One region of the Aestuariimicrobium sp. G57 genome, then DNA from elsewhere that is predicted to be linked to it. Evidence: riboswitches for the same ligand, from Rfam matches in the RefSeq annotation. Region 1 holds a riboswitch; each other region holds the start of a gene.

Region 1 (10,570 bases):
ACACCTTGTCAACGGGCATTCGGACGGCGTACTGCCCCACCGTCAGGTGTGGCCGGTACGGCGCGCCGGGGTCGTCGTCGGGCGCGGCCAGCGCACGGTGTGCGTCGTCCAGCCACGCACACTGCATGCCCAGGTAGGGCACCATCGGAAAGCTTGACCAGCCCGTCGCCCGCACCTGCGGCGGTGCCCCGGGCACCAACGCATCCAGCCCCGCCAGGTCGCGCCGCAACTGCTCGAGACCATAGCCCGGCAGCCCCGGCTCGCCCGCCAACCCGGCATAGCGCACCGTCACATGCGGTTGGCGGGCATAGCGCGGCAGCACCACCCCGCCCAACCGGCCTCGTGCGGCCGCGGTCAACTGGTGCGCGGGCTCGTCCAGCAACACCGCCCAGACCAGCGCATGCCGACGCCCGCCGTGCCAGTCCGGGGTGTCACCGATCCGGCTCGGCAGGGTCCACATGGGTCGCCTTCCGACCTCAGCCGGCCTTCGTCACCCGCACCGACAGCCCGAGCTCGTCGTCGACCGCCCAGCCCTCGCCATCAGCCTGCTCGGCACGCGTCACCGACGTCGCCAGCACCTCATCGGCGATGGACGCCGAATGCGCGACCAGGGCCTCAGCCAGGTCGCCGTCCGCGGCCCAGTCCAGCGCCACCCGGTCGGTGACCTCGAGACCGGCCTTCTTGCGGGCATCCTGCACGGCCCGGACGACCTCACGGGCGAGGCCGGCCGAGACGAGCTCGGAGGTCAGCTCCAGGTCGAGCGCCACCGTCTCGCCCTGCTCGTTGACCACCGACCAGCCCTCGCGGGGCCGTTCGCTCAGGATGATCTCGTCCCCACCCAGCTCGACCCCACCGTCGTAGTCGACGGTGACGCTGCCGGTCGCGGCTAGCGATGCGGCCAGGGCTGCGGCATCGGCGTCGGCGATCGCCTGCGCGACCAGCGGCGTCTGCTTGCCGAACCGCTTGCCCAGCGCCCTGAAGTTGCCCTTCGCCGAATAGTCGACCAGGTCACCTGCCGACGCGAAGGAGCCGACCTCGGCGACGTTGAGTTCCTGCTTCAGCTCCTCGACCAGGTCGTCGTCCAACTGGGCGAGCGCCTGCGAGGGAACGAGCAACCGCGCCAACGGCTGGCGGGTCTTCATCTTCGACTCGGCGCGCGCCGAACGGCCGAGTTCGACCAGGCGCCGCGTGACGTCCATGGACGACTCGAGCCCGGCGTCGACCAGCGCTTCATCGGCCACCGGCCACGTCGACAGGTGCACCGACTCCGGGGCGGACTCGTCCGTCGGCACGACCAGGTCTTGCCAGACGCGTTCGGTGACGAACGGCGCCATCGGGGCCATCAGCTGGGTCAGCAGCACCAGCGTGCGGTGCAGCGTCGACAGTGCGCCCTGGTCGCCGTCCCAGAAGCGGCGGCGGCTGCGGCGCACGTACCAGTTCGACAGGTGGTCGATGAACTCACTGAGCAGCGCGCCGGCCTGCTGCGTGTCGAACGCCTCGAGCGCCGCGGTCACCCGGGTGACCAGCCGTTGGGTGGCCGAAGTCAGCCAACGGTCGAGCACGTGGGTGGGTGCGACGAGCCCGGACGACGGCGACCAGTCATTGGCGCGGGCATACAGCGCGTGGAAGCTCACGGTGTTCCAGTAGGTGAGCATCACCTTGCGCACCAGTTCGGTGAGCGCGGTGTCACCGACACGACGGGCGCTCCACGGCGATCCGGCGGCGGCCATGAACCAGCGCACCGCGTCGGCGCCGTGGGTGTCCATGAGCGGGATCGGCAGCAGGATGTTGCCCAGGTGCTTGCTCATCTTGCGGCCGTCCTCGGCCAGGATGTGGCCCAGGCACAGCACGTTCTTGTACGAGCTCTGGTCGAAAACCAGCGTGCCGACCGCCATGAGGGTGTAGAACCAGCCGCGGGTCTGGTCGATCGCCTCACAGATGAAGTCGGCCGGGTAGGCCTTCTGGAATGCCTCGACCGAACCGGTCGCGTGCGGGAAGCCCCACTGCGCGAACGGCATCGACCCCGAGTCGAACCAGGCGTCGATGACATGCTCGACGCGTCGGTAGGTGCCGGACTCGCCGGGCAGCGTGAACGTCACGTCATCGACGAACGGGCGGTGCGGGTCGAGGCCCGACTGGTCGGCGCCGGTCAGCTCACTGAGCTCGGCCAGCGAACCCACACAGACCATCTTCGAGGGGTCCTCGTCGTTGCGCCAGATCGGCAGCGGCGTGCCCCAGTAGCGGGTGCGCGACAACGCCCAGTCGATGTTGTTGTCGAGCCAGTCGCCGTAGCGGCCGTGCTTGATGTTCTCGGGGTACCAGGTGGTGGCCTCGTTCTCGCGCAGCAACTCGTCCTTGATGCGGGTCGTGCGGATGTACCACGACGGCTGCGCGTAGTAGAGCAACGGGGTGTGGCAGCGCCAGCAGTGCGGGTAGCTGTGCTCGTAGTCGGTCTTGCGGAACAGCAGGCCACGCTGCGTGAGGTCAGCGACCAGGGCCTTGTCGGCGGTCTTGAAGAACTGGCCACCGACCAGGTCGAGGTCGGCCTCGAACGTGCCGTCGGGCCGCACCGGGTTGACCATCGGCAGGCCGTAGCGGCGGCACACGGCCATGTCATCGGCACCGAACGCGGGCGCCTGGTGCACCAGGCCGGTGCCGTCCTCGGTGGTGACGTAGTCGGCCAGCACGACGTAGTGCGAGCGGGTGCCGGTTTCCGGACGGTCCTGGGCCTCGGGGAACTCGACCAGTTCGAAGGGGCGCTGGTAGGTCCAGAACTCGAGGTCACGGCCGGTGAAGGTCTGGACGGTCCGCCATGGCGACTGGCCCTCGGCGGCAGCGCCGAACACCTTGTCAACGAGGGGTTCAGCCACCACCAGGGTCTCGTCCCCGAAGGTGGCGACGGCATAGGTGACCTCGGGGTGCACGGCGACGGCCGTGTTCGAGACCAGGGTCCAGGGAGTGGTCGTCCAGACCAGCAGCGAGGCCTTGCCGGCCAGCGGGCCACTGGTCAGCGGCATGCGCACATAGACCGACGGGTCGACGACGTCTTCGTAGCCCTGGGCCAGCTCGTGGTCGCTCAGGGTGGTGCCGCAGCGCGGGCAATAGGGCGCGACGCGGTAATCCTCGGTGAGCAGGCCCTTGTCGAAGATCTGCTTGAGTGCCCACCAGACCGACTCGACATAGGACGAGTTCATGGTCCAGTAGGCCTCGTCCATGTTGACCCAGTAGCCCATGCGGGTCGTCAGCTCGGTGAAGGAGTCAACGTGGCGGGTCACGGACTCACGGCAGCGGGCGTTGAACGCCTCGACGCCATACGCCTCGATGTCGGGCTTGCCGTTGAAGCCGAGTTCTTTCTCAACGGCGAGTTCGACGGGCAGGCCGTGGCAGTCCCAGCCGGCCTTGCGCTCGACGTGGTAACCCTGCATCGTGCGGAACCGGGGGAAGACGTCCTTGAAGACACGCGCCTCGACGTGGTGGGTGCCGGGCTGGCCGTTGGCGGTGGGCGGGCCCTCGTAGAAGGTCCAGGGTTCAGCGCCGCGGGTGCGTTCGAGCGAGGCCTCGAAGGTCTTGTGCTCGTCCCAGAACGTCAGCACCTCGTGGTCGAGGTCGGGGAACGAGACATGCGCGGGCACGGCGTTGTAGCTGCCGGCGGTCCCGGGGCTGGGCTGCTGCTGGGTGGTCATGTGGCTTGGATCCTTCAACACGCGGGTGCTGTGAACACTCTGACGGGGTTGAAGGGACGAGGCCTCGGCCCCGCGGTACCACCCTTCGTTGGGGCCTGGTCCGGCCTTTCGGCTGGGTGATGCCCCCACTCTTGCTCGCCGCGGCCGGGTCTAGTGGGGCCGCGGGTGGCGGCCTGTTCTTCCGGCAGCTCCGGGGTGATGGCCCCATCGATGCCTTGCGGACGCTGCCAAGTGTAGGACGGCCGGGCTGCGCGGCCAAACGGCTGGTCGGGGGTGGTTGGTGCGCGGCGGGTGGATTGCCTGCCGGCGGGAACATTGCCTGCCGGCGGGAAGTTTGCCGTGCGGCGCCGCGCGGCAAAGTTCCCGCCGAGAGGCAAGCTTGCTTCCAGGGGGCAAACATCGCGCCAGGGCCTCCACCACGGCCCAACACCTGCTCGACCGCCGGCACTGCCACTTCTTCAGAGCCACCAACCCGCCCCCTTGCCTGCGCGACCAGGGTCCAGCCGAGCCGCGTGACCAGAATCCGGCCGGACCGGACCGATGGGACACCTCAAGCGGTGATTCGAGCCAGGCCTGCCGGAATCCGGTCACGAGCTGATGCGCGCTGGGCGAGGGGACGACCTGGGCTCGGCCGATGCTTCGTCCGACGGCCTGGGGGCAGCGCGAGAGCGGCGTGACCAGAAACCAGCAGGAGTGTGCCGGATGAGCAATCAAAGGCGCGACTCGGGCCAGTCCTGCCGGAATCCGGTCACGAGCTGGGTCACGGATCTGGGACGGCGATCCGGGCTGGGCTGAGGGAAGCTTGCCTCCAGGGGGCAAACATCGTACGAGGGCCCCCACCACGGCCCAACACCTCGACCGCCGGCACTGCCCACCCCTCCAGGGCCACCCACCCCTGTGCGCGCCCGACCTGATGAAGCCGCGGACCAGAATCGGGCAGGAGCGGGCTGAATGGGCACATGACGTGGCGATCCGGCCCGAGACTGCCGGAATCTGGTCACGCCCGGCCGGGTGGCGGCGGGCTGGCTGCCGCCCCCGACAGCAACCCGGCCGGTGGACGAGCCCATCGTCCACCGGCCGGGTCTGGTGTCAGGCCTCGAGCGGCCTCAAGCCCTCAGCAGGGCATCACGCCATCAGCACATAACCCTGCGCACCGGTCAGGATCTGACGTGCACCGCTCCAGCTGCCGACGCGGTTGGTGTAGGCGAAGACCGCGCCGTCATCACGCTGGCCGACCAGGTCGCCGCGGCCGTCGCCCGACAGGTCACCGGGGCTGAAGGCGAGCGTGAACCCGGTCCAACCCCGACCGACCTGCTGGCCCCACGAGATGCCTCCGGTGGCGGTGCCGCGGTAGGACCACAGCGTGCCGTCCTCGCGAATCGCCAGCAGGTCGCTGAGGCCGTCACCCGAGAAGTCACCCACGCTCAGCAGCTGGCGCATGCCGCCCCAGTTCTGGCCGATGTGCTTGATGCCCGTCAGCCCCTGCGGGGTCAGCGTGTACCTGAACAGCGCACCGTCAGCAGCACGACGGGCCACCACGTACTGGGTCGGGCCGCCGTCGAGCGAGCCGACCGGCACGATCATGTCCATGCCGCCCCAGTTCTGGCCGGCCTTCTTCCAGCCGGTCAGGTAGCCATTGCCCACGCCCCGGAACAGCCACAGCGAGTTGTCGTCGCCGCGACGGGCCAGCAGGTCACTGCGCTTGTCACCATCGATGTCCGCGATCTGGGTGATGTGGGTCATGCCGTCCCAGCCAGTTCCCACACGGCCCTGCCAGGTCAGTTCGCGGGTCGTCGAGCCGGTGAAGACCATCAGCACGCCGTCCTGGTCGACGGCGTAGACATCGGCGACCTTGTCACCGTTCTGGTCACCCTTGACACCGGTGACCGGGGTCGCCACCTGCGCGGGCGCCTTGGGCGTGGGCTGCCAGACCGGCGGCTGCGCCGGGCCCGTCTGCCAGCTCACGTAGTGCCATGCCTCGACGGTGCCCGGCTTGGGCTTGGACGAGGCCGCGCCGACCGAATAGAACGTCCAGCCCACCTCAGCGCCAGACACGGCCCCTGACCAGTACGACCAGAAGAAGCCCGCCGGGATGGGGTCGGGGTAGCCGTCGAGGGTGTTGATGAAGCCCGACCGCTGGCCCACGGCGAACCCGGCACTGGCCAGTGCCGTCAGGCCGGTGCCGAACTCGGTGGCGCAGCCAGCACTCTGCTCGTTCTTGTCATTGACCACCAGCACCCAGACGTAGTTCGCGGCCAGGCAATCAGCCTCGGGCAACGATCCCGGCTTGACGGTGACCGCCGCCGGGACGACCGCCGGCACCACCTCGGACGCCGCGGGCACGGACGCCGCGGGCACGGACGCCCCGGCCGGCATGGCCAGCCCGAGCAGCAGGCTGGCAGCGGCCCCGACCGCCAGCAGTGAACGTCGAATACGCACGATGTATCCCTTTCGAAGAGCCCGCGAAGGGTTCTCGAAAGGGGTAGCCGGCTGTGGCCGCCGTCCCGATGTCCTCGCGGGCGATGGTGTGGACGTCGGCGTTGGTCCGGCTCGCCCGCCAGCCCCGTTCGCACGGGAATGGCAGGTCACGGTTGCGGGTCAGCCCGGGAATCACACCCGGTTCTCGGCACGACATCTGCACACTATCGGCCCGGTCAGCGGGCGCGGGCAGCAGGGGTGGGCCGTGGACGCCCAGCCCCCACCACCTGCCCTCAGCCCTCGATCAGTGTCACCGGTGCCCCCGTCACCGCCAGCGCCCGGTGCCCGAACGGCATCTGCAGGCACTCCTCGACCACGTCGGCCAATTGGCTCGCCGCCAGCGCCGGCACCGGCGTGCCGTCATCCATGAACCGCTCCGTGCGGCCAAGCCCCCGCGGCCGTTCCCACAGCGGCCAGGCCTCGTCCGATGTCGGGAACGCCAAGCGCAGCGACGTCACCCGCATGTCGAACTGCCCCGCGAACTCGTGGCAGGCAAACTCGGCCAGCCGCTTGCTGAACCCATAGGTGTCGGTGTTGTCACCACGCCCCCGCGGGTCGACCGGCACCCGCAAATACTGCTCGAAGACCGACATCGACGAGATGTGCACCATCGGGACGACGGCATCGCGGCATGCGCGCAGGCATTCGACGACCGAGCCGACGTTCACGGCATAGGCCAGCCCCGTGCGTGCGGGCGGCTCGTCGGCCTGCGGCACGATCGCGGCCAGGTGGACGACCAGGTCGGCGCCCTCGACGACCCTGGCCACATCGGCAGGTGACAGCGCATCGATGCGGGTCTGGTCGGGCGATTCGTCGGTGACGGCGGCGTCAGCCACCAGCACCTGGTGGCCCCGGCGGCGCAGGTTCTCGGTCAACCAGCCGCCCACGCTGCCGGCGCCACCGATCAGGGTGAACTTCATGGGGTTCCTCTCATTTGATGCCACTCATCGTGACACCCCGCACGAACCAGTTCTGCGCAAACAGGAAGATGATGAAGATCGGCACCAGGGTGATCACCGAGCCGGTCATCACGGTGGCCAGCGACGTCTCTTCGGCATTCAGCGAGGCCAGGCCCACCGTCAGCGTGTACATGTCCCCCGACTGCAGCGCCACGAGCGGCCACAGGAAGTCATTCCAGTGCCACAGGAACACGAAGACCGCGAGCGTGGCCATGATCGGCTTGAGCTGGGGCAGGATGATCGACCAGAAGATGCGCAGTTCACCCGCACCGTCGACCTTGGCCGCCTCGATCAGCTCATTCGGGATGCCGGCGATGAACTGCCGCATCAGGAACAGCGCCTGCACATTGGCCACCGTCGGCAGCACCAGGCCCCAGTAGGTGTCGAGGCCACCCAGTTCGCTGACCAGCAGGAACTTCGGGATCAGCGTCAGGTGGTAGGGAATCATCATCATCGCGATGATCAGCCAGAACATCAGCCCACGACCAGGGAAGTCGACCTTGGCGAAGGCATAGGCGGCCAGCGAGGCCAGGGCCAGCACCAGCACCACGCCGAGCACGGAATAGATGGTCGTGTTGAGCATCCATTGCACCATCTCGCCGCGGCCCAGCAGTCGGGTGTATTCCGACAGGTCGATGCTCGTGGGCAGCAGTGAACCCGGCAGGCTGAACGGCTTGCCCGGCTGCACCGACAGCACCAGCATCACGAAGAACGGGAAGCAGGTGACCACCGCCACCAGGGCCAGCGGCAGGTGCGCCCCGACGGCGCTCCAGACCTTGCGTCGTGTTGAGCGGGTGGCCATCAGTCGTCCTCCCGGAAGAATCGTCGCTGGATGATGGTGATCACGACCGTGATGATGAACAGCACGACGCCAGCGGCCGAGGCATAGCCGAAGTAGCCGTACTTGAAGCCCTGGTCATAGATCATGTAGACGAGTGAGTAGCTGGCGTTCACCGGTCCGCCGCCGGTCATCACATAGATCAGGTCGAAGACCTGGAACGAGGCCACGATCTCGAGCACGAGCACGAAGAACAGCGGCCGTTTCAGGCCCGGCAGCGTGATGTTGGTGAACCGCTGCCAGACATTCGCCCCGTCCAGTTCGGCGGCCTCGTAGTGGTCACGGGGAATGTCGAGGATGCCCGCCATCAGGATGAGCATGTCGTAGCCGAACCGGCTCCACACGGCCACCACTGCCAGCGACGGCAGCACCAGCGTGCTGCTCGAGATCCAGTCGATGGGACCGATGCCGAACAGCCCGAAGAACCAGTTCAGTGGACCATTGGACGAGTAGATCCAGGTCCAGATGACGCCGGTGGTCACCAGCGAGGTGATCACGGGCAGAAAGAACGCGGCGCGATAGATCTTGATGCCGCGCACCGACCTGGCGGCCATCGAGGCCATCGCCAGCGAGACGATGACCACCAGCGGCACCGCGATCAGCGAATACACCAGCGTCACGCGCAGGGCATTCCAGAACACGGGGTCGTCGAACAGCGTCTGGTAGTTCTCGACGCCGACCCACGAGAAGTCACCGGCAAGGTTCTGAGTCATGAACGACAAGATGATGCCGCCGACCGCGGGCCCGGCACGGAAGAGCAGGAACAGCAGGACATAGGGCAGCACGAAGACCAGGCCAAGGATGGCCGCCTGGCGCGCCCCGGGCCGGCGGGAGCGCTTGCTGGGCGCCCCCGCCGGCTCGATGACAGATGAAGGAATTGACATGGCCTCTTACTTCTTGGCCAATGCCGCGTCGATCTTGGCAGCGGCGTCGTCGAGGGCCTTCTGGGGCTCCTTCTGGCCCAGCAGGGCGGCCTGCACCTCAGGCTTGATGATGCCCATGATCTCGGTCGCCTTGGGCGACTTGGGCTCGGTGACGCCCTTGTCCATCATGGTCGACAGCACCGCCTCGGGCGTGCCTTCCTTGTACAGGCCGGTCACGTCGCTGCGCGGCGACTGCTGGTTGCGCGGCGGCAGGAACTCCTTGAGGTTCTCGGGGGTGTTCTGGAAGTTGAACCAGGCCGCAGCCGCCTGCTTGTTCTTCGACTCGTTGAAGATCACCCAGGCGCCGACGTTGCCGTAGCCGGCGGACTTCGCATCGGCGAGCGGTTCGGCGACGACGAGTTCGTCCAGCTTCAGGCCGTTGAGCAGCAGCGAGGCGGTCGAGCGCGAGAACAGCATCGCGACCTTCTTCTGCGCGATGGGGCTGGTCTCGACCGGCAGCTGCTGCGTCAGGGCGTCCTTGGGCGTGTGGCCGCCGTCGACCAGCCACTTGGCGAACTCCAGGGCACGCAGGCCCTCGGAACCATTCAGCGTGGCCTTGGTGCCCTCTTCGTTGAGCACGGTGCCACCCGCGCTCCACAGCAGCGGGTAGAACGAGCCGTTCAGCGTCATCGTCGGGGCGGCGTCGTACTGGGTGATGTAGTAGCCCTTCTCTTTCAGCTTCGGGGCCAGCTCTTTGACCTCGTCAAAGGTCTTGGGGTAGTTCGCGGCGTCGATGCCCATGGCGTCCCACACCGGCTTGACGTGCAGGGTGGTGGTCAGGCCCATCACGGTCGGCGCGCCGTAGAGCTTGCCGTCATAGGTCATGGTCGACAGCGCGTTCGGCAGGTACTTGTCCTTGTCGGCCAGCACGTCATCGAGCGGCACGAGCAGTCCGCCCGAGCCCCAGTTGTAGATGTCGGCCGGCAGCGCATAGGTCAGGTCGGGCGTGGTCTTGCCCTTGATGGCGGTGCTCATGCGCTCACCGCGGGAGTCCCAGGGAATGATCTCGACGCTGACCTTGACGTTGGGGTAGGCCGCGTTGAACTTCTTGATCTGGGCGTCCCAGTAGGGGCGCTCGATGTCGCCGCCGATCGGCGGGTACCAGACGGTGATCGATCCCGACAACGTCGACGGGTCGCTCGTGCTGGCGGGCACATCGCTGCCGCTGTCAGAGCCACAGGCAGTCAGTGCCATGCCGCCCGCGACACCGCCCGCGATCATGAGGGCGGAACGACGGGGCAGGCGATGCTGGAAGGGGTTGCTGGTCATGGTCTTTCTCCCATTGGTCAATAGCCGCGGACGTGGCCGGGCCATTCGAGTTCGACACCCTGCTGGACAAGGGTCTTCTGGAAGTCCGCGGTGAGCTGGTCGCTCGCCTGGACCTGGTGCGGTGTCAGCCCCTGCGCCAGGCAGTGGGCTGCCAGTGCTCCTGCCGCCTCGCCGGTGTTCCACTCGACCGGGTGCAGGCGGTAGCAGCCATTGGTGATGTGCGTCGTGCCGACCGTTTTCGCTGACGCGAGCAGGTTCGTGACCCGGCGGGGGATCAGGAACCCGAGCGGCAGTTGGAACGGGCTGGCGGGGACGTCGATGTAGTTGTCTCCCCCCGTGGAGGGGTGAAGGTCGATGCGGTACATGCCCACACCGATCGAGTCGCGGTAGGTCCGGGCACGGTCGTCGGGATGGCGCATC
Region 2 (10,570 bases), on a different contig from region 1:
TCTCACGATCATTCAGCCGTTGGCGCACCCGCTGCGCGACCCGTGGACGACCCCAGCCCGGACGACGCCCGCCCGAACGAGGCCCGTCGCGAGGCACGGCGCAGGACGCGCAACAGCGGGGGACCGAGCACCAGCAACAGGGCCCCGGTCATCACCGCGCGGCCCAGGTTCCAGCCCATCGAGGTGGCCACGTTGAACCAGAAGAACCGCACCAGGTTGCCCCCCGGCCCGGCGCTGGGGTCATACGAGATCTGGGAATCACCGCCGGCGGCGAACGGCCAGAACGAGAAGTCCATGAGCCAGCCATAGGCGAACGAGGCCACCGCGCCATAGGCCACCAGCAGCACCACCTCGAGGGCCCCGCGCCACTGCGGCAACAACCCCGCGCCGAGCCCCACCAACCCCGCGGCAAGCATCTGGAACGGCAGCCACGGCCCCACCCCGCCGGTCAGCAGCGCCGACGCGAACAGGCCGGTATTGCCGAGCACGAACCCGAACCCCGGCCCGAACACCCGCCCCGACAAGATGATGGGAAAGAACACCGTCTCGAGCCCCGCCGTCCCGGCCCCCAGGGGACGCACCCCGGCCACGACCGCCGACATCACCCCCAGCAGCGCCAGCGCCTTCACATCGGAATGCTCGCCCGTGACCTGTGCGGTGATCACCGCCACCACCAGCCCGACCACGCCGATCAGCAGCATCGGGGCGAAGTCGTTGGTGGTCAGCGCCGACCCGGGCGCCAGGAACAGCGGCCAGCAGAACGTGATCACCGCCAGCACGGCCGCGATCGCGACCATCACCCACGTGCGGGCCGACAGGGCCATCGCGGGTGCCGGACGAGCAGTGCGCGTCTGGCTCATGACCTGACCGCCACGGGGTGCTCGGCTGCGGGCTGCCCGGCACCAGTCCCGACACCCTGCGGCGCCAGGTCGGCCAGCGTCAGCACCCGCCGGGGGAAGAACACCTTCGACAACTGCGGCGCGAACGTCGGCGAACTCGTCAGCACCTCACGGGTCGGCCCGTCGGCCACCACCTCGCCGTCGCCCAGCACCACCGTGCGCTGCGACACGGCCGCGGCGAACTCCACGTCGTGGGTGCTCACCACCACACACGTGCCGCGCGCGGCGAGCCCGCCCAGCATGCCGACCAACTGGTGCTTCATCGCATAGTCCAGGCCGCGCGTCGGCTCGTCCAGCAACAACACCCGCGGACCCGCCGCCAACTGGATCGCCAGCACCAGCCCCAACCGCTGCCCCTCGGACAGGTCGCGGGGGTTCGCGGACGGGTCGAGCACCAGCCCCAGCTCGTCGAGCAGCCCCGCAGTGGTGCCGGCCGCGACCCCGGACTCCTTGTCGGCCTGCGCGCATTCCTGGGCGACGGTGGGCAGGTAGAGCAGGTCGGCGGCGGTCTGGGGCACCAGCGCCAGGGTGCGGCGCAGCACGGCCGGGTCGGTGGTGCGCGGGTTGGTTCCCGCGACGTCGATGCTGCCGCGGTGCTCCAGCGCGCCCTGCAACGCCCACATCAGCGTCGACTTGCCGGCGCCGTTGCGTCCCATCACCGCGCTGACCTCGCCGGCCCGGAAGTCCAGGTTCACCCCGCCCAGGGCCTGCACCCGTCCGCGTCTCACAGCCAGTTTCTGCACGCTGACAAGGGGGTCAGCCGCGTCTTGCGGGGTCGGTGCGTGCGCGTGCCCGTTCAGGGCGAGGACGCGCCGCGACCCCTCAGCCGCGAGCCGCCGACGGGCCTCGCGCACGCTCAGGGGCACCGGGTGCCAGTCCATGACCCGGGCCAGGTCGGCCAGCGGGGGAACGACATTGCTGTGGGCCAGCACCTCGCCGGGGCTGCCGAGCACGGCCCGCCCGTCGCCGGGAAGCCAGAGCATCGAGTCGGCGGCGTGCATCACCCGTTCGAGGCGGTGCTCGGCCAGCACCACCGTCAGGCCCACCTCGTGCACCAGCGTGGTGATAGCCGAGAGCACGTCCTGGGCCGCGGTGGGGTCGAGGGCCGAGGTCGGCTCGTCCAGCACGACGATGCGCGGCTGGGCCGCGAGCACCGACGCGATCGCGACCCGCTGCTGCTGCCCGCCCGACAGGCTGGTCAGGGGGCGGCGGCGCAGGTCGCCGATGCCGAGCAGGTCGAACGTCTCTTCGACACGTTTGCGCATGGCGTCGTGGCCCAGACCCAGCTGTTCCATGCCATAGGCGACCTCGTCCTCGACGGTGTCGGTGACGAATCCCTGGATCGGGTCCTGGCCCACAAAGCCGACGACATCGGCCAGGTCGCGGGGACGGTGGTCGCGGGTCGAGCGCCCATCGACGAGCACCTGGCCGTCGAGGCGTCCGCCGGTGAAATGCGGCACGAGCGCATTGATGGCCCCCAGCAGCGTCGACTTGCCCACGCCGGTGGGCCCGACGACCACGCACAGGTCACCCTCGGGAATGGTGAACGACACATCGTCGAGCACGGGCGCGCGGTCGGCCGGGCCGTCACCGTCGGGGGAGTCGTACCAGATCGAGACGTGGTCGAAGGTGATCACCGGGGCTCCTCGTCGTCGGTGGTGGCGCGGGTGGACGCTGCCGGGGTGGGTGCCGCCGGTTCACTGAACAGCAGTGCGGCGGCGAGCAACACTGCCGCCGCGACCATGCCCAGTGTCAGCGGCGGCCACTGCAGCGGGGTCGTCCGGGGGAACAGCACGGCACTGTTGGTCGCATCGATCACGCCGATGACCACGGCCGCGGCGATGCCGCAGGCGACCAGCGCGGTGTCCTGCCAGTGCCAGGGGTGGGGACGATAGCGACTGATCTGCTGGCCCCTTCCGGAAAGGTGCAGCCCCACCAGCATCATCGCGGCCGCCACCCCCATGCCGACCAGCGCCCACACCTCGGCCCCGCGAATCGAGAACAGGGCGTAGGTGGCCCCGACCATGCCGAGCAGGCCCACCAGCAGCAGGGCGGTGACGGCTGCCCCGAGCGCTCCCGGGACGGCCCGCAGACGGCGGCCGTAGCCGCGCGATTCCATGGCGGTGGCCAGCCGCATCGAGCGTTCAAGCGCATCCTCCATGACCGGCACCAGGATCGCCAGCACGGCACCCAGGCCCTTGCTGCGGCCACCCCTGAGGCGCCGCGCACGTCGCACGCGTCCGATGGATTCGATCAACTGGGGCGCCACGCTCAACGCAATCACGACGGCCACCGAGACCTGGTTCAGCGCGGCGGGCACCGACTTCAGCGCCTGGCGCGGGTTCGCCAGCGCATTGGCGGCGCCCACGCAGATGACGATGGCGGCCAGCCGCATGCCGTCATAGGCGGCGGCCAGCACGGCATTGAGGGTGACGGGGCCACCGAACCGGATGCCGGCCATCCAGTCGGGCAGGTTGGCCTCGGGCAGGGTGAACAGCACCAGCCCTTCACGCGAACCGCCGAGCAGCGCGGTGAGCACCACCCGGAACCCGATCACGACCAGCGCGAGGGTGATGTAGGCCCCGACCGACCGGGCCCACGGGGCATCACTGCGACGCAGCACCGTGACCAGCAGCACGGCCGCCACGACCAATGCCAGCAGCAGCGGGTTGGCGGTGAAACTCGCACAGATCGCGGCCCCCACGGCCCAGCCCCACCACGCCCACGGGTGGGTGCTGCGGGCCGCCGGACGGGTGCCGACCGCCGGGCTGCCGGCCCCGGGAACGCCGGCCCCGGGAACAGTCGAGCCCGGCCCGGCCACCGGATGGGTGGCCGAACCGGGCAGGACGGCAGTGCGGGTCATCGCTCAGGCCAGGTCGTCGTCATCGAGCCCATCGGCCCGACGGCGGCGCACGGCCACGACAGCGCCGGCGGCGCCGGCAGCAACCAGGCCGACGGTCGCGGCCACGGCCCACGGCGAACCGGTGCCGCTGCTGCTCGGACGCTCAGCCGCCACGGTGGTGGGGCTGGCGGTGCCGGCGGGCGAGGTCGCCGCGGTGCTGGCAGCGGCGATGCTGGACGTCACTGGCGCCGACGGGGTGACGGCCGACGGCGGTGCGCTGGTGCTCGCAGTCGTCGGTGCCTTGCTGGCCGCCGACGACGGCGCGGTCGCCTTGACCGTGGTCGGCGCGGTGGTGGCCTGCGTGCGGGTGGCTCCGCTGGTGGCCCTGGACGTGGGTGCGGGTTTCGGCGCACTGGTCGTCCGGGGTGCGGTGGTCGTCGGCTTCGGTGCGGTGGTCGTCGGCTTGGCCGTGGTCGGCGGCGCCGAGACATACGGCTGCAGGCCGGCGGGTTTCAGCACGGTCGACAGTGAGCTCGAGCAGTTGGGACGGCTGCTGTAGCACCAGCCCTGGACGCTGCCCGGCTTGGGCGAATACTGCTTGGCGCCGCGGGTGGAATACGTCCACGAGCTGCCGGCGCTGGCGTGGTAGTACTGCCAGTAGCCGTCGGCGGTCGTCCACTCATTGCCCTCGATGCAGCGGTTCGGCAGGCCGTTGAGCTGGCAGATGAACCCGTCGTTCGAACTGCGCTGGGTGATCGAGATGCCCGCGTTCTGCAGCGCCTGCCACCCGGACGACGGATTGCCCACACACGTGTTGGCCACGGTTTCGCCGTTCGGCCCGACCACGACCAGCCACACCTGACCGGACTGGGTGCACGTCGAGGCCGACGCGGGCAGGGCGGCGTGGGCCACCCCGGTGGGCACCAGTCCAGCAGGGACGGTGCCCACGAGGGCGGCCAGCACGGCCAGGATGACGATCCGCGCGATGCGGCTCATCGGTTGCGGCGCCCGCGGGCGGCAGCACCCGCGGCGACCAGGGTCGTCGCCACACCGGCGAGCAGCACCACAGGCAGCGTCGTGTCGTCCGAGGTGCCGGTCGAGGGCAGCGGACGCGGGGTGGTGGTGGCAGCCGGGGTGCTGGTGGTCGGCGCGCTGGTGGTCGGTGCGCTGGTGGTGGGCGCGGGGCTGCTCACCGGGGCGGTGGTGCTCGGCGGGGCCTGCAGCTCTGCGTCGAGGTAGTTCTCGCCGGCGAGCAGCAGCAGCGCCTGCGAGGTGGCCATCAGGTCGGGCTCGGTGCCGTCGGGGCTGTTCGGCAGGCCGGCGCCACCGGTCTTCGCCTGCTGGGCGACCAGGTAGGCGATGGCATCGCTCATGTCGAGGCCGGCGGCGAGCAGGCCCTGGCCGACCATGGCGGTGGCATTCGCGGGGGAGTAGCCCGGCCACGAGCCGTCGGCCTGCTGGGCCGAGGCGGCCCAGGTGATGGCCTTGTCGAGGGCGGTGCTGACGGCCGCGCCGCCCTGTCCGCTGGCCTCGAGGCCCACCAGTGCGGCGATCGCCACACCGGTCGAGTCGACGTCGATGGCGAAGGTCACGGGGGAATTCCAGGTCTCCAGGTAGCCGAAGGCGCCCGAGGCGTCCTGGGCGGTCACGAACGCATCGATCGAGGCCTGCGGCACCGTCTCGCCGGCGCGCACGAGCGCGATCACGGCATAGGGCAGGTTGAACATGCCACCCGCATCAGGCTTGCTGACCAGCCCGTCCTGGATGATCTTGATGAGGTCGACGCCGCCGTAGTTGGTTGGGTCGGCGCCCAGGGCCTGCACGGCGATCGCGGCAATGGCGACCTTGCCGGCGGCACCGGGGTTGGTGGCGTAGGTCTTGGCATCAGCGCGCAATGCGGCGTCCATCTCGGCGAGCACGTCAGCGTGCAGGCCGGTCGGGGCCAGCGAGATGATCGAATCGGCCAGGGTGCCCGTGCTGAACGCGGACGGATCGGCCTTCCACTGCGCGGCCAGCCAGTCAGCGGCGGCGGTGGCCTGGCTGCTGGGGGCCGCGGCGGGCACCATCGGGCCCGCGAGCGGGGCCTGGGCCTGCGCCATGCCGGCAGCGACGGGCGAGACGAACAGTGCGGCCGCAATCCCGGCGGCGGCGACATGGCGGAGCTTCATTGGCTTCCTCTCAACTGAACCAACGAAGGGTGCGCAGTGTCGCGCGCCTGGAGTCCGTTGGCCACGACGGACGTGACCCTGGGGCCACGGGGTGGGCGCTCGCCACGATGGGTACTCCGACTCGGATGCGCCAAGCACATCCTCACGGCTGCGGGTCAGCTCCGGATTCGCACCGGATTCCCCCAATAGCAGCGATCAGGATCAACCTACCCCAGACCGCCGACAAGTTGACCACTGCCCATGGGTAATGGGTATGGGGTGGACATGCCGGGGCAATAATGCGACCCGCCCCCCGGGTGGTGGTGGGGGACGGGCCGCGGGTCAGTCGGCGTTTGGTCTGCCTTGACTCAGAACTTGTCCTTGGCCTCGTCAACGAGGTCACCGGCGGCGTCCTTGACGTCTTCACCGGCCTGCTTCACATGGGCTTCGCCCTGCTGGAGCTTGCCCTCAGCCTCAAGGCGTTCGTTGTCCGTGGCATCGCCGAAGGCTTCCTTTGCCTTGCCCGACAGTTCGTCGGCGGCGTTCCTGATCTTGTCCCCGAGCCCCATGGCAACCTCCCTCGGCCAGGTACCTCCCGGCCTGTTCTGTCGACGGTACGCCTCATCTGCGCGCGGTTCAGGCGGACACAGCAATTCGTCAGATTTGCTCAGTCGTCCTCGGGGTGGGGCGGCCTCGGGGTGGGGGGCACCGCCCTGCCACGTTGCCCCTGATCGCAACAGTTGCCCTTGTTCCGGCACAAGGGCAACTGTGCCGTTCAGGGGCAGTGCCGTTCAGGGGCAACCGGACGACGTGAGCCGCGCCAGCGCCAGGGCCCTCAGTCGTCCTCGGGCCGCGTCACCCGCAGCACCCGGAACCCCTTGGCGCTCGCATGCTTCGCACACGCCCAGCCCTCGCTGACCAGCCACTGCTGCAGTGAGTCCGCGCCCAGGTTCTTGCTGACCACCAGCCATGCCTCACCGCCCGGTGCCAGCCGGGGCAGCCACGTCAGCAGCAACTCGTGCAGCGCCTGCTTGCCGATCCGGATCGGCGGGTTCGACCAGATCTGCTCATAGCGGGCATCGCGCGCCAGCACCTCGTCGGGCGAGCCCGCGAACACCTGGTCGCCCACCCCCGCGGACGAGGCATTCGCCCGGGTCAGCTCGACCGCGCGGGAGTTCACGTCGACCGCATCGACGCTCGCTCCCGGGCAGGCGGCCGCCAACGCCACGGTGATGGGCCCGAAGCCGCTGCCCAGGTCGAGCAGCCTGATGCCGTCGCCGGCCGGGGGAGTGGTCTCACGGAACAACACCGCCGTGCCCGGGTCGAGCCGACTGCCCGAGAACACGCCGTTCGCCGAGGTGAAGCGGTGGTCTCGTCCCCAGATCGTCGCGGTGACCTCACGTTCGCGGGCCGGGGCCGCAGAGGGTTCGGGCGATTCGAAATAGTGGCTCATTCAGACTCCTGTTGCTGTGGCTCGTCACGGCGGCTGCGGGCCTGCGCCGCCCGGGCGGCCAATTGGTCATCGGGTGGGTAGCCGACTTCGCTGAGCGTCAGCCCCGAGGCGGGCATCACCGTCACCGACGAGTCCCTGGCCCCAGCCGCGAGCAACCCGGTCACCCAGTCGACGTCACGGCGCACCTTGCCCTGGTTCGTCCCGGCCAGCCCCACACCGACCACCGCACCCATCAGTGAGCGGACCATCGAATGGCAGAATGCGTCAGCCACCACGGTCGCCACGATCATCCCGGCCCCGGTGGTCGCAGCTTCTTGGCGCACGCACTCGAAACGCTGCAGCGTGCGGATCGTCGTGGCCCCCTCGCGCGGCTTGCAGAATGCCGCGAAGTCATGCAGCCCGAGCAACACCTCGGCGGACGAGTTCATGGCCGCGACATCGACCACGCCCCGCACCACCGCCACCCGGTGCCGCAGCGTGGGTTCGCGCAACGACTGCTCGTCCCAGATGCGGTAGGTGTAGCGCCTGAACATCGCCGAGAACCGCGCATCGAAGTGAGCACTGACCCGCCGCACCCCGTGCACCGCCAGGTCATCGGGCAGCACGCGCCGCAGCCGGTGCGCCAGCACCTCGGCCGGGTCGGCGTCGGTCCGGTCGCGCAGATCGACGGTGAAGTCGTCGGGCAGGTCGAGGTGGCACACCTGGCCGGTGGCGTGCACGCCGGCGTCGGTGCGTCCGGCGACGACCAGCGCAGGCGCCGGGTCGAGCCGCAGCACCCGCGCGATGCCCGCGGACAGTTCGTGTTCGACCGTGCGTAGGCCCGGCTGGGCCGCCCAGCCCGAGAACTGGCTGCCGTCATAGGCCAGGTCGATGCGCAACCTCATGTGTCGCCGCCGTCCACCACATACGTCAGGTCATGGATGTCCCGCCCGGCCTCGATGCCCCGGCGCTCGTACTTCGTCAGCGGACGCGCGTCCCACCGCGGCGCCCACCCGCCCGACCCCGCGTGCACATTGCGCAGCCCGGGTGCCTGGTCGAGCACCTCCCGCATCCAATCGGCGTAGTCAGCCCAGTCGGTGGCCAGGTGCCAGTGCCCGCCCGGGGCGAGTTGGCGGACGACGGTTGCCGCCAGGTCGTCGTTGACCAGACGGCGCTTGTGGTGGCGGGCCTTGTGCCAGGGGTCGGCGAAGAATGTCCACAGCTCGACGACCTGGCCGGGCTCGAACAACAGGTCAAGCCCCTGGGCGCCGTCGGCGATCACGATGCGCACGTTGTCGACATCCTCGCGGGCGAGCTTCGACAGGGTGCTGGCCACCGAGGGCTCGAACACCTCGAACGCGACCACATTGACCTCGGGACGCGCCTTCGCCATCGGCACCAGCGAATCGCCCTGGCCCGACCCGATCTCGACGACGATGGGCGCATGGCGGCCGAAGATGGCGTCCCAGTCGGGCACCGGCTGCGGGGCCACCGACGTGCTGGTCTCGCGGGTCTCGACGGGCACGACGCGGGTGGGTGACCACCGTTCCCAGGCCTTCTGCTGGCTGGGGTTCATGCGGGCCGAACGGCGCACGAACGAGACGACCTCGCGATGCACGCGCGCCCCGGGCTGCTGGTCAGGGTGTTGGTTCTCATCGCGCTGGTCAGTGTGCGGCATCCGGTCCCCCCGTCTGGTCAGGCCTCGTCAGGTCAGCCCCCGTCAGGTCATCCATGCGCACCCCGGCCACATCGAGCAGCAACTCGCAGAACATCGAGTTGGCCCACGAGAACCACGGTCGCGTGAACCGGCTCGGGTCGTCGGCATGGAAACTTTCGTGCATCATGCCGGTGCCGGCGTCAGTGCGCATCAGCACCTCGACCATGCGCAGCTTGGTCTCGGTGCGCGTGCTGGTCAGGCCCTGCACCGCCAGCGCGATGGGCCAGATGTGGTCGTAGGGGGTGTGCGGGCTGCCGACCCCGGACGCGGCCACGCCCAGGTGGTAATGCGGGTTGGCCTGTGAGAGCACCCAGCGGCGGGTGGTCAGGTAGACGGGGTCATCAGCGGCCAGCGACGAGCACAGGGGCAGGCTGAGCAGGCTCGGCATGTTCGCATCGTCCATGCGCAGCTGGTGGCCCAGGCCGTCGACCTCATAGGCCAGGGTGCCGTCGTCGGCGAACCCCCACTGCGCCACCCCGGCGCTGATCTGGGCCGCGAGGTCGTCGCATTCGGCAGCAAACCCGGCGTCGTCCCAGGCCTCGCGGGCCATCTGCGCGAGCAGCCGCAGGGCGTGCGCGGCGAAGAACTGCGCCGGAATGTTGTAGCCGTACGTGCAGGGGTCGTCGCTGGGGCGGAACCCGCACCACGTCATGCCCGTGACCCCCACGGGTGTGCCGCGGCCGTCCTCGCCCAGGGTGTCGCCCGTGCCGGGGCGCACGAACCGGTAGTCAGAGTCAGTGTCGTGGCGCTGTTCGCGGCGCCACAGCTGGACGACCTGGCGGGCTCCGGCCCGTACCGGTACCAGGACCGCGGCATCGCCGGTGGCCTGCCACACCTGCCACGCGAACTGGATCGGGAAGGCCAGCGAGTCGACCTCGTACTTCTCTTCCCAGACCCAGGGGTTGTCGCACAGGTCACCGGCATGCCACGAAGCGTTGTTGGGTTCGGGGTTGAAGGCATTGGCATAGGGGGCGCGGGCGATGCAGGCCCACTGCTGGGCGACCACGTCGGCCAGCGTCGCGGCGATCTCGGGGCAGTCGCGGGCCAGCAGCACGAACGGGCGCATCTGGGCTGAGGAGTCCCGCAGCCACATCGCCGGGATGTCGCCGGTGATCACGAACATGCTGCCGTCGGGGCGCCGGCTCAATGTGGCCTGCCAGGTGTTCAGCATCTGCTGGGTGAACAGCCGTCCGGCGCGGCCGTCGTCGAGGGCGTGGGTGATCGCGACGGCATGGCGGTTGATGGTGGCGCGCACGGCGTCCGAGGCGGGATGGGTGAGGGGCTGCCGTTCGTCCGCATGGCACGAGAGCGAACGCGAGACGAGGTGGGCGAGACCCCGGGCCAGACCCGGCCACCTGGCGGGCTGCGCCCAGCGGGGCGACGTCATGGGGACAGGGTAGGGCCACGGGTGGCTGAGGGGGTAATATCAGCGGGTCGCCGCCGGGCTGGCGCTCATTTTGACCGCGATCAATGTCGCAGGTAAAGTTGTCCGCTGTTGCGCCCGGCCCTGGTCCGGATGCGGGGTCGTGTACC
Region 3 (10,570 bases), on a different contig from region 1:
CCGTGGCCGGCGGCCGAACCCAGGTCGATCTGGTTGGTGCCGATGCAGAACGCGCCGACGGCCTTCAGCGACTCTGACCGCGCCTCGAGCACCTTGTCAGTGACGTGGGTCGCCGAGCGGATGCCGAGCAGGTCGATGCCCTCGAGGGCGTCGATCAAGTCGTCCTCGCCCAGCGCACCGGCGCGGGTTTCGACTTCGTAACCGGCTTCGGTCAGCACGCGGACCGCTTCGGGGTGGATGTTTTCGAGCAGGAGTGCCTTCACGAGGGGCGATTCTATTCCTGAATGCCAACCAGGTGCTGGCGAGGGCCAGCGTGTGGTCAGCGTCACACCCCGACCAGCATCACACCGGCAACCGCGGCATCGCCGCCACCAGCTCGGCGGTGTAGGGGTGCTGCGGGTTCTCGAACACCTCGGCGGTGGCGCCGTCCTCGACGATGCGGCCCTTGCGCAGCACGACCACCCGCTCACAGACATGCCTGATGACACCCAGGTCGTGGCTGACCATCAGCAGCGACAGGTCGCGGTCACGCACCAGGTCGGTGAACACGTTCAGGATCTGCGCCCGCACCGACACGTCGAGCGCCGAGACCGGCTCGTCCCCGATCAGCACCGTCGGGTGCGGCGCCAGTGCGCGGGCGATGGCGATGCGCTGGCGCTGCCCGCCCGAGAACTCGTGGGGGTACCGCTCACCCATCGACGCGTCGAGCCCGACCTGCCGCATCACCTCGTCAAACCGTGCGTGCCGGTTCGTGGACGGCTGCCGCGGCCGGTGTGAACGCAGCGGCTCGGTCACCGTGCGGCGCACCGTCATGCGCGGGTCGAGCGAGCTGCGGGGGTCCTGGAACACGACCTGCACGTCGGCACCCAGCCCCGCGCGGCGGTTGACCGGGTCACCGCGAAACCGCACCTCGCCGCCGGTGGGCGCGTCGAGCCCGGTGAGCAGCCTGATCAGGGTGGTCTTGCCCGAGCCGGACTCCCCCACCACCCCCAGCTGCGTGCCCTCGTCGATGTCGAGGGTGATGTCATCGAGCGCCCGGGTCGTCTGCCCGCCCCGGGTGTAGTGGCGGCTGACATTGCGCAGGCTGAACAGGGTGCTCATCGGACGGGCTCCTGGTCGGTGCCGGGCTCGACCGCCTCGAAGTCGTCGAGCACGGGCAGTCGTTCGCCGGGCGCGACGGCGTCCAGGCGGGCGGTGGCAATCAGCCCCTTGGTATAGCCCTGTTGCGGGTGGTGCAGCAGCGCCCCGACGGTGCCCTGCTCGACCAGCCGGCCCCGGCGCATCACCAGCACCCGGTCGGCCATCTGCGACACGATGGCCAGGTCGTGGCTGATGAACAGCGACGCCGCGCCGGTGCGGGTGAGCTGTTCGTCGAGGGTGCGCAAGACCTTGGCCTGCACGGTGACGTCGAGGGCGGTGGTGGGTTCGTCGCAGATGACCAGGTCGGGGGTGTTGATCAGCGCCATCGCCATCAGCACCCGCTGCCGCTGCCCACCCGAGAGCTGGTGTGGGTAGGAATCGGCGATCCGGGCCGGGTCGTCGAGCCCGACCGAGGCCAGGGTCTGTTCGACCCGGCTGCGGGTGTCGTGCTGGCTCAGCTGGTGCAGTCGCAGCGCCTCGGCGACCTGCCGCCCCGCGCGCATGGTCGGGTCGAGGGCGGTCAGCGGTTCCTGGAAGACCATGCTCATCTCGGTCGCGCGCAGCTTCGAGAGGTCACGATCGCGCAGGCCCAGCAGTTCTCTTCCGCGCAGCTTCACCGAGCCGGTGACGTGGGCGTTCTCGGGCAGCAGTCCCATGATCGCGAGCGCCGTGACCGACTTGCCCGAGCCGGATTCGCCGATGATGCCCAGCCGTTGGCCCTCGTCCACGCGGAACGACAGGTCGTGCACGGCCACCGTGCGACGGCGCCCGAATTCGACGTGCAGGCCGGTGACCTCGAGCAGTGGTGCCTGCTGCTGGGGGCTGGTCATGACACCTCCCGCAGCAACGGGTCGAGCCGGTCGCGCAGTCCGTCGCCGAGCAGGTTGAACCCGAGCACCGCCAGCCCGATCGCCAGCGCCGGCCACAATGTCAGCTCAGGTGAGGTGAAGATGCTGCGCTGGGCCTCGCTGAGCATGCGTCCCCACGAGGGGGTCGTCGGCGGTGCCGCCAGGCCCAGGTAGCTGAGCGCCGCCTCGGCCAGGATCGCCATGGCAAAACTCACCGATGCCTGCACCCCCAGCAGCGGCGCCACATTCGGCAGCACATGCTGCACACCGATCGCCGGCCAGCTGATGCCGCTGATGCGTGCGGCGGCGACGTAGTCGCGGGTCATCACCTGCATCGCGCCGGCGCGGGTGATGCGCACGAACACGGGGATGGTCGCGATGCCGATGGCAGTCATCGCCGTCCCCGTGGACGAGCCGAGCGCGGCGGCCAGCAGGATGGCGAGCAGCAGCGCCGGGAAGGCATAGAGCAGGTCGCTGACCCGCAGCGCGAGCCTGGACCACCAGCGGTCGTCCGACATGCCGATCAGCAGGCCCAACGGGATGCCGACCAACCCGGCGATCGCCACGGCGATCACGCCGACGACCAGGGTGGTGCGGGCGCCGGCCATCAGCCGGCTGACGATGTCGATGCCGTACTGGTCGGTGCCCAGCCAGTGGGTGGACGATGGCGGTTGCAGCGCACTGCCGGTGTCGACACGAATGGGGTCGAAGGGGGTCCAGACGAGGGCGACCACGGCGATGACCACCAGCGCGGCGACCAGCACGATGCCGGCCCAGAGCGTGAAGCGCTTCATGCGGCGGCCGCCGGGGTTCGGGTGCTGGGGGCCCGGCGCAGCCGCGGGTCGAGCAGCAGGAAGACCATGTCGACGACCGCGTTGATCACCAGCACGGCCGCGACCAGCAGCATCACGATGCCCTGCACCAGCAGCAGGTCGCGCTGGGTGACCGCCCGCAGCAGCGTCGAGCCCAGGCCCGGCAGCACGAAGACCTGTTCGACGACGATGGCCCCGACCAGCAGCGAGACCAGCATCAGCCCCACGACCGTCACCAGCGACAGGCCGGCGGGGCGCATGCCATGGCGCAGCACGGCCCCGAGCCGGGTCCAGCCGATCGACCGGGCGGTGCGCAGGTAGTCCTCACCGAGCACCTCGACGAACGCCGAGCGCACATAGCGGGTGAGCATCGCCCCCTGGACGAGCGCGAGCGACAGCACCGGCAGCACCAGGCTGCGCGCCCACGCGACCGGGTCGACCACCAGCGGGGTGAAGCCGTTGGCGGGCAGCCAACGCAGGTGCACCGCGAAGACGACCGTGAGCAGCAGCCCGGCCAGGAACGCCGGGACCGCCATGCCGATGTGGCTCAGCGCGTTGACGATGACCCCGTCGGCGTGGCGCCGGCGCATCGCCGACCACAACCCCAGCGGCAGGGCCACCGCGATCGAAACCAGCATGCCGAACCCCACCAGCCAGACGGTCACCCCGAGCGGGCCGTCGATGAGCTGCCAGATGGGTTCGCCGTTCAGCGCCGAGGAGCCCAGGTCGCCGCGCACGAACCCGGCGAGCCAGTCCCCGTAGCGGACGTACCAGGGCCTGTCGAGGCCGAGCTCGGCACGCAGGGCCGCCACCCGTTCGGGCGTCGCGCTCGTCCCGAGGATGGCACCGGCGAGGTCACCGGGCAGCGTCTGCACGGCCAGGAACACCACCAGGGAACTGCCGAGCAGGCTCGCGACGAGTGTCGCCAGCCGGATCAGCACGGCCCTGACGATGGGATTCACGCTCTCGGATTCACGCTCAGGCAGGTCGGGTGGCGACCGTGGTGAGGTCGAAACTCAGCGTCGGCACGTTCTTACTGATGCCGCTGACCGTGTTGCGGGTGACGATCAGGCTGGGCAGCAGGAACAGGAAGTCAGCGGCGGCATCGTCGGCCAGGATCTTGGCGGCCTGGCGCATCTTGTCGTAGGCCTGCTGCTCGGGGGCGGCGTCGGCCTCGGCGATGAGCTTCTGGAAGTCGGCGTTGTTGTAGTGCCAGTAGTACTTCGGGTCGGCCCAGGCCACGATGTCGCGGGCCTCAACGTGCGCCACCAGCGTCATGTCGTAATTGCCGCCCAGGAACACCTCGGTGATCCAGCGCTGGAAGTCGATCTCTTCGACGGTGACGGTGATGCCGACGTCCTTGAGCTGGCTGGTGATCACGGTTGCGGCGCCCGGGCCGTACGGCAGCGTCGGCACCCGCAGCTTCAGGGTGAGCCCGGTGGCGTGGCCGGCCGCGGCGAGCAGTTCGCGGGCCTTGGCCGGGTCGAAGGGATAGGTCTGCGACAGGTCTTCGTACCAGGGGTCGCTGGGCGGCACCATCGAACCGATGAGCTGGCCCTTGCCACCCCACACCGAGTTGACCAGCCCCTGCCGGTCGATGGCGTGGCAGATGGCCTGGCGCACCTGCCGTTTGGCCAGCGCCGCATTGCTGTGGTTGAAGCCCAGCACGACCTCGCCGGTGGTGTAGCCCTCGAGCACCGTGAAGCGATTGGTGTCACTGAACTGGCCCAGCGCCTGCGGCGCGGCGACGTTCGAGATGATGTCGAGGTCGCCTGCCAGCATCGCCGAGTTCATGGCGTTGGGGTCGGTGAAGTAGCGGAAGGTCACCGTGTCGATGCGCAGCGGCGTGCCCCAGTAGCGCTCGTTGCGCTTCAGCGTGATGGACGTGCCACGCTGGTGGTTCTCGAAGGTGAACGGGCCCGACCCCATGGGGGTGGTGCCCATGGTCTGGTAGCCCGCCGGGTCGATGATGATGCCTGCAGTCGAACTCATGTCATAGAGCCAGAACAGACTGGGCTTCTTGAGCTTGACGACCACGGTGGTGGCGTCCTCGGCGCTGACGGTGTCGATGTTGCCCATCGCCCGCGCGACCTCGGCGTTCTGCGAGTTGGCCTTGCGCAGGAACTCGATGCTGCCCACCACCGCGTTCGCGTCGAGGGCGGTGCCGCTGGCGAACGTGGCGGTCGGGTGCAGTGTGAAGCGGTAGGTCAGCCGGTCCTCGCTGATGGTCCAGGCGTTGGCGAGCAGCGGGCGCAGCGTGCCCTCGCCGTCGACCTTCACCAGCGTCTCGTAGACGTTGTAGAGCAACACCTGCGGGATGGCGGCCTGGGCGTTCTTGATCGGGTCGAGCACCTGTGGCTCGTCCGAGGCACCCACGCTGATGGTGCGGCTCGCGGACTGTTGCGTGCCCGGGAGGTCATTGTTCAGGCAGCCCGCGAGCAGGGGCAGGCTGGCGGCGGCGGCGCCGAGCCCGAGCACGTGGCGGCGGGTGAGGTCTGATGACATTGACACTCCAGTGGGTTCGGCGGCGGCGCCGCGCGTGTGACTGTCCGAGTCTACGGGAGGTGCTGGTGGGACGGGTGGGTCTGTCGGCTGGGGGCGAACGCGGACCGACCCGATTTGGCATCTCGGGCGGGGTCCACTAATGTAGAGCGAGCGACGCGGGGTGGAGCAGCTCGGTAGCTCGCCGGGCTCATAACCCGGAGGTCACAGGTTCAAATCCTGTCCCCGCTACTCCGAAGAACCGCCCCTGACATGGTGAAAACCTAGTCAGGGGCGGTTCTGCTTGTGTTGGGGCTTCTTGTGTTGGGCTCCAGCAGATTGCCCCTGAACGCAACAATTGCCCTAGTGCCAGCACCAGGGCAACTGTTGCGTTCAGGGGCAGTTCGTGGGCGCTACCCCTGCGGCACCGGCGTGATTCTTATCCATGGTGGTTGACGCATGCTGGTTCTGCGCACCAACCCAGGCTCGGCGTGCCCTTGACCCGCCCGTGCACTACCTTCTGGCGGTGCAACCGGACGAGGCAGGCCTCGTCCATGGGAGGGACAGGGACCCCGCAATGGCGAACCACGACATCGTGCTCGAGTCAACAGGGCAGTTCGAGAAGTACCGCGACCCAACCCGGCTGGCAATCGGGCTCGGCATCGCGGTGGTGCTGCTGCTGCTCGCCACCCTCGCGTGGGTGAACTACGACGCGATCGCCGAGAGTGCCTCGAACTACACTGGCCGCCGCGCGGCGCTCCGCGACCTGGTCGCCCCGGCGGCGGTGGGCATACCGCTGCTGCTCGCGGTGCTCGCTGCCACCGAGGTGTGGGGCACATCGATGCAGTGGCGAGATCCCGGCACCGGCGAGCGGCTCAAGCTCAAGATCACCGGGCCGGTGTTCCAGGTCGCCGCCGAGGCCGGGCAGGTGCACCAGCGTTTCGCCACGGGCGACCCGAGGGTGTACCTGCCGGTCAACTTCGGCAAGAACGGCCAGGTCGGGCTGGCCGTGCACACCCTGCCGAAGCAACAGCGGGCGTTCGTGAGCGTCACCGAGGGCTATGGCAAGAAGGCGAAGCCGCTGCCACTGATCACGCTCGAGGGCAACGCGGCGGTGGCACTGGATGCTGTCGAGAGCCAGGAGTGGGCGCAGAAGGCGCACAAGGTGGTGCTTGAGAAGTACCTGGGTGGGGCTGCGGGCTGACGAGCGGGGGGACTCCGCCCTCGCCAAAGCGGGCACGCGAGCGTACGATTTGTGACACATGTCACAGGAGGCAGTCATGCCCAGTGCTCTCGTCACAGGCACCAGACAAGGGATCGGGGCCGCCATCTGCCTGCGGCTGGCAAACGCCGGTTGGACGGTGCACGCCGGGGTCCGGGAAGAAGCCCAGGCCGAGCACCTGAGGGCACAGAACCCCCTGATCAGGCCCATCCAGCTGGACATCACCAACGAGCAGCATGTGACCACCCTCGCCGACCGGCTGGGCGGACCACTGGACGCCGTGGTGAACAACGCCGGCATCGCCCATGGCGGGCCCGTCGAGGCCGTTCCCCCGCACGAGTGGCGCGCATGCTTCGACGTGAACGTCGTTGCGCAGGTGGTGGTCACGCAGGCGGTGCTGCCCAAGCTGCGCGAGTCGCAGGGCCGGGTGGTCTTCATCTCGTCCACGGTGGGGCGCACTGTGGCCACGCTCGAGGGCCCGTCCAGCGCCTCGAAGTTCGCGCTCGAGGCGGTGGCCGACATCCTGCGCATTGAGCTGCGGCCGTGGCAGATCTTCGTCAGTGTGATTGAGCCGGGGCCCACCAACACCGAGACGTGGCGGAACATGGGCGGAATGCTCGACGAGATGGAGGCCGGGCTGAGCCCTGCACACCGCGAGCTGTACCGGCAACACCTGTTGGGGCTGCGAAAGCTGTTGAGCACACTGGGCAGCCGCGGTGGCTCCCCCGACCTGGTGGCGAAGTACGTGGAACGGGCGCTGACGGATCGCCACCCGAAGGCCCGGTACGCGGCAGGGGCGCAGGCTGTGGTGCTGGCGAACATGGGACGAGTGCTGCCGACAAGGGTCGGTGACGCGATGGCGGCGCGTATGGGTGGGTGGAAGTAGGGGACATCGAGCTTCGGCTTCCTGCGCTTCAAGCAGCTGATCGAGCAGGTGTTGGGACGAGGTTTGCCCCTGAACGCGACGGTTGCCCTTGTGCCGGCACAAGGGCAACCGTTGCGTTCAGGGGCAACGGGTGGCGGCGCCCCTCTGTTGCGGGGACGCCGCCGGCTGGGCTACCGGGCGATGTCGCTGCTGCAGGCCTCGCCCTCGGCGTTGCAGCACGAATCCACCTGCCGCTCCCCCGTCAGCACCGAGACCGGGACCGCGCAGCAGGCGTCCCCGCGCCACGCCTCCAGGCCCTCACGGACGGCGAACGCCGCGATGACAAGCGCAGCGACCGAGTCGGCCCAGGCCCAGGCTGAGGTTTGCCCCTGAACGCGACGGTTGCCCTTGTGCCAGCACCAGGGCAACTGTTGCGTTCAGGGGCAGTTCGTGGGCGCTACCCCGCGACCACATCACTACATCCAGGTAGTTACACCAGCGTGATTCTCATATATGGTGGTTGACGCAGCTGGTTCTGCGCGCCACCCCAGACGCGCAGAGGCAACAGGGAACCCGGTGGGAAACCGGGACTGCCCCGCAGCGGTGAGTGGGAACGAACTCCGTCATCAAGCACTGGATCGGCCGATCCGGGAAGCGACGGACAGTAGGCCAGGCAGCATCTGCCCACGAGTCCGAAGACCTGCCAGCGCCCCGTCCCGAGCGGCGGGGGTCCGCGACCTCGTGGGAAGGTCAGGGGACGAGACGAACCTGTCATGGGCTGCGCCCATGTGTTCGTCCCACCCTGTCGCCCATGGGCCGTGGAAGCACCGAGCAGGTTCTTTCACGAGGGGTGAATGACTTTGACCACGACCGCCAACGAACACACCGGGATCAGCGTCGTCAAACGCGACGGCCGCCGGGTCGCCTATGACGGCTACGAGATCGCCAGATCCATCCAGGAGGCCGCAGCCGGCCTGGACGATGAAGTGGCCCGCGCCACCCAACTGCGCTCCGAACTGGAGATCACACTGTTCGACGGGATCACCTCGGAGCAACTCGACGAGGCCGTCATCCAGGTGGCCCTGCAGAACGTCAAGGACGATCCCGCCTATGACACCATCGCCTCACGGCTGCTGGTGAAGGGCTTCTACAAGGCCATCTTCGGCCAGGGCGTCACGCGCGAGCAGGTGTTCGCCCAGCATGCCGAGGCCTTCGTGGCCTTCGTCCACCGCGGCATCGAACTGGGCCTGCTGGACGAGCGTCTGGCCGGTTTCGACCTGCACCGACTGGGCCGGGCCCTCGACCCCGCCCGCGACGACCTGCTGCGCTACATCGGGGTGCAGACCATGAAGACCCGGTACATGATCTCGTCCCCTGACAAGCGGCCCATGGAAATGCCGCAGTTCTTCTGGATGCGCGTGGCCATGGGACTGGCACTGCACGAGGACGACCCGGACGCGGCTGCCATCGCCTTCTACGACAAGATGTCGCGCCTGGAATACCTCGCGGCGGGTTCGACCCTGGTCAACGCCGGCACCCCGTATGCGCAACTGTCCAACTGCTTCGTGATGCAGATGGAGGACGACATCGAGCACATCGCCAAGTCGGTGCGCGATGTCATGTGGCTGACCAAGGGCACCGGCGGCATCGGGTTGTCGGTGACCAAGCTGCGCAGTGAGGGCTCCCCCATCACGTCGAACAACACGGCCTCGACCGGGCCGATCCCGTTCATGCACACCATTGATTCGACGCTGCGGGCGGTCAGCCGCGGCGGCAAGAAGTTCGGTGCGCTGTGCTTCTACATCGAGAACTGGCACCTGGACTTCGCACAGTTCCTCGACCTCAAGCAGAATTCCGGCGACCCGTACCGGCGCACCCGCACGGCCAACACCGCGGTCTGGATCAGCGACGAGTTCATGAAGCGCGTCGAGGACGACCAGCCCTGGTACCTGTTCGACCCTGCTGAGGTGCCGGACCTCGTCGAGTTGACCGGGCGGGCCTTCTCTGAGCGCTATCGCGACTACATCGACCTCGCCGAGGCCGGGCAGCTGCGGCACAAGGTGATCGGTGCCCGCGAGCAGTTCAGGGCCATCCTGACGACACTGCAGGCGACGTCACACCCGTGGCTGACCTGGAAGGACACCATCAACACCCGCGCACTCAACGACAACACCGGCACGATCCACCTGTCCAACCTGTGCACCGAGATCACGCTGCCGCAGGACCGCGACAACGTCTCGGTCTGCAACCTGGCCTCGATCAACCTGTCGCGCCACGTCACCGGACGACGCGGGCGGGCGAAGGTCGACTGGGCGCTGCTGGCCGAGTCGACCCGGCTTGCGGTGCGCCAACTCGACAACCTCATCGACATCACCATCTCGTCGGTGCCCGAGTCGGAACATTCCAACGAACAGAACCGGGCCCTGGGCCTGGGGGTGATGGGGTTCACCGAGGTCACCGAGCGGTTCGGCTATTCCTATGCCACCACCGAGGCCTATGACCTGATCGACGAACTCATGGAATTCGTCTCGTGGCATGCCATCGATGCCTCGGCAGACCTTGCCCGTGAGCGCGGGTCGTACCCGAACTTCACCGGATCGAAGTGGCACAAGGGCATGGTGCCGGTCGACACCCTCAACCTGCTCGCGAACGACCGCGGTGTGCCGGTCGCGGTCGACCGCACCGAACGCCTCGACTGGGCCGCGTTGCGCACCAAGGTGGCCGGTGGCATGCGCAATTCCACGCTGTTGGCGATCGCGCCGACTGCCTCGATCGGGCTGGTGGCGGGCACCACGCCGGGGCTTGACCCGCAGTTCAGCCAGATCTTCAGCCGCGCCACCAGTTCGGGCAAGTTCCTCGAGGTCAACCGCAACCTGGTCGACGACCTGCGCGAGGCCGGGCTGTGGCAGTTGGTGCGCGAAGACCTGTTGCGCCACCAGGGCGACCTTGCCAAGGTTGCCGCGGAATCGCCGCACTACGGCGTGCCGGCCGAGTTGGTCGAGATCTACCAGACCTCGTTCCAGTTGCCCGGGCGCGCCTACCTCGAGGTCGCGGCGCGGGCGCAGAAATGGGTTGACCAGGCGATCAGCCGCAACATCTACCTGGCCGACCGGGATGTGTCGCGCATGCTCGACCTGTACACCGAGGCCTGGCGCATGGGGGTCAAGACGACCTACTACCTGCACATGATGCCGCGCCACAC

Evidence for each region. A riboswitch is a leader RNA that binds a small molecule or an ion and turns the genes downstream of it on or off. The one in region 1 is predicted to bind cobalamin.
Region 2: it holds a riboswitch for cobalamin, as region 1 does, so the genes downstream of both, ACQCX5_RS11200 (prenyltransferase/squalene oxidase repeat-containing protein) here and ACQCX5_RS09840 (FG-GAP repeat domain-containing protein) in region 1, are expected to answer to the same signal.
Region 3: it holds a riboswitch for cobalamin, as region 1 does, so the genes downstream of both, ACQCX5_RS02465 (ribonucleoside-diphosphate reductase subunit alpha) here and ACQCX5_RS09840 (FG-GAP repeat domain-containing protein) in region 1, are expected to answer to the same signal.

Annotation. Positions count from the first base shown of each region.
Region 1 is NZ_JBNINW010000003.1:594,779-605,348, forward strand. Features, by position in the region: gene ACQCX5_RS09830 (2'-5' RNA ligase family protein) at 1-460, opposite strand, end outside; gene ileS (isoleucine--tRNA ligase) at 477-3,683, opposite strand; gene ACQCX5_RS09840 (FG-GAP repeat domain-containing protein) at 4,809-6,122, opposite strand; cobalamin riboswitch at 6,189-6,309, opposite strand; gene ACQCX5_RS09845 (NAD-dependent epimerase/dehydratase family protein) at 6,395-7,081, opposite strand; gene ACQCX5_RS09850 (carbohydrate ABC transporter permease) at 7,092-7,922, opposite strand; gene ACQCX5_RS09855 (carbohydrate ABC transporter permease) at 7,922-8,842, opposite strand; gene ACQCX5_RS09860 (ABC transporter substrate-binding protein) at 8,849-10,150, opposite strand; gene ACQCX5_RS09865 (FAD-dependent oxidoreductase) at 10,168-10,570, opposite strand, start outside.
Region 2 is NZ_JBNINW010000004.1:254,239-264,808, forward strand. Features, by position in the region: gene ACQCX5_RS11180 (ECF transporter S component) at 9-860, opposite strand; gene ACQCX5_RS11185 (ABC transporter ATP-binding protein) at 857-2,536, opposite strand; gene ACQCX5_RS11190 (CbiQ family ECF transporter T component) at 2,533-3,762, opposite strand; gene ACQCX5_RS11195 (hypothetical protein) at 3,766-4,737, opposite strand; gene ACQCX5_RS11200 (prenyltransferase/squalene oxidase repeat-containing protein) at 4,734-5,909, opposite strand; cobalamin riboswitch at 5,999-6,138, opposite strand; gene ACQCX5_RS11205 (CsbD family protein) at 6,257-6,457, opposite strand; gene ACQCX5_RS11210 (class I SAM-dependent methyltransferase) at 6,724-7,341, opposite strand; gene truA (tRNA pseudouridine(38-40) synthase TruA) at 7,338-8,225, opposite strand; gene trmB (tRNA (guanosine(46)-N7)-methyltransferase TrmB) at 8,222-8,998, opposite strand; gene ACQCX5_RS11225 (glycoside hydrolase family 125 protein) at 8,985-10,424, opposite strand.
Region 3 is NZ_JBNINW010000001.1:516,214-526,783, forward strand. Features, by position in the region: gene serA (phosphoglycerate dehydrogenase) at 1-263, opposite strand, end outside; gene ACQCX5_RS02425 (ABC transporter ATP-binding protein) at 343-1,101, opposite strand; gene ACQCX5_RS02430 (ABC transporter ATP-binding protein) at 1,098-1,970, opposite strand; gene ACQCX5_RS02435 (ABC transporter permease) at 1,967-2,782, opposite strand; gene ACQCX5_RS02440 (ABC transporter permease) at 2,779-3,762, opposite strand; gene ACQCX5_RS02445 (ABC transporter substrate-binding protein) at 3,779-5,305, opposite strand; tRNA gene ACQCX5_RS02450 (tRNA-Met) at 5,460-5,533, shown strand; gene ACQCX5_RS02455 (hypothetical protein) at 5,859-6,485, shown strand; gene ACQCX5_RS02460 (SDR family NAD(P)-dependent oxidoreductase) at 6,562-7,389, shown strand; cobalamin riboswitch at 7,881-8,090, shown strand; gene ACQCX5_RS02465 (ribonucleoside-diphosphate reductase subunit alpha) at 8,223-10,570, shown strand, end outside.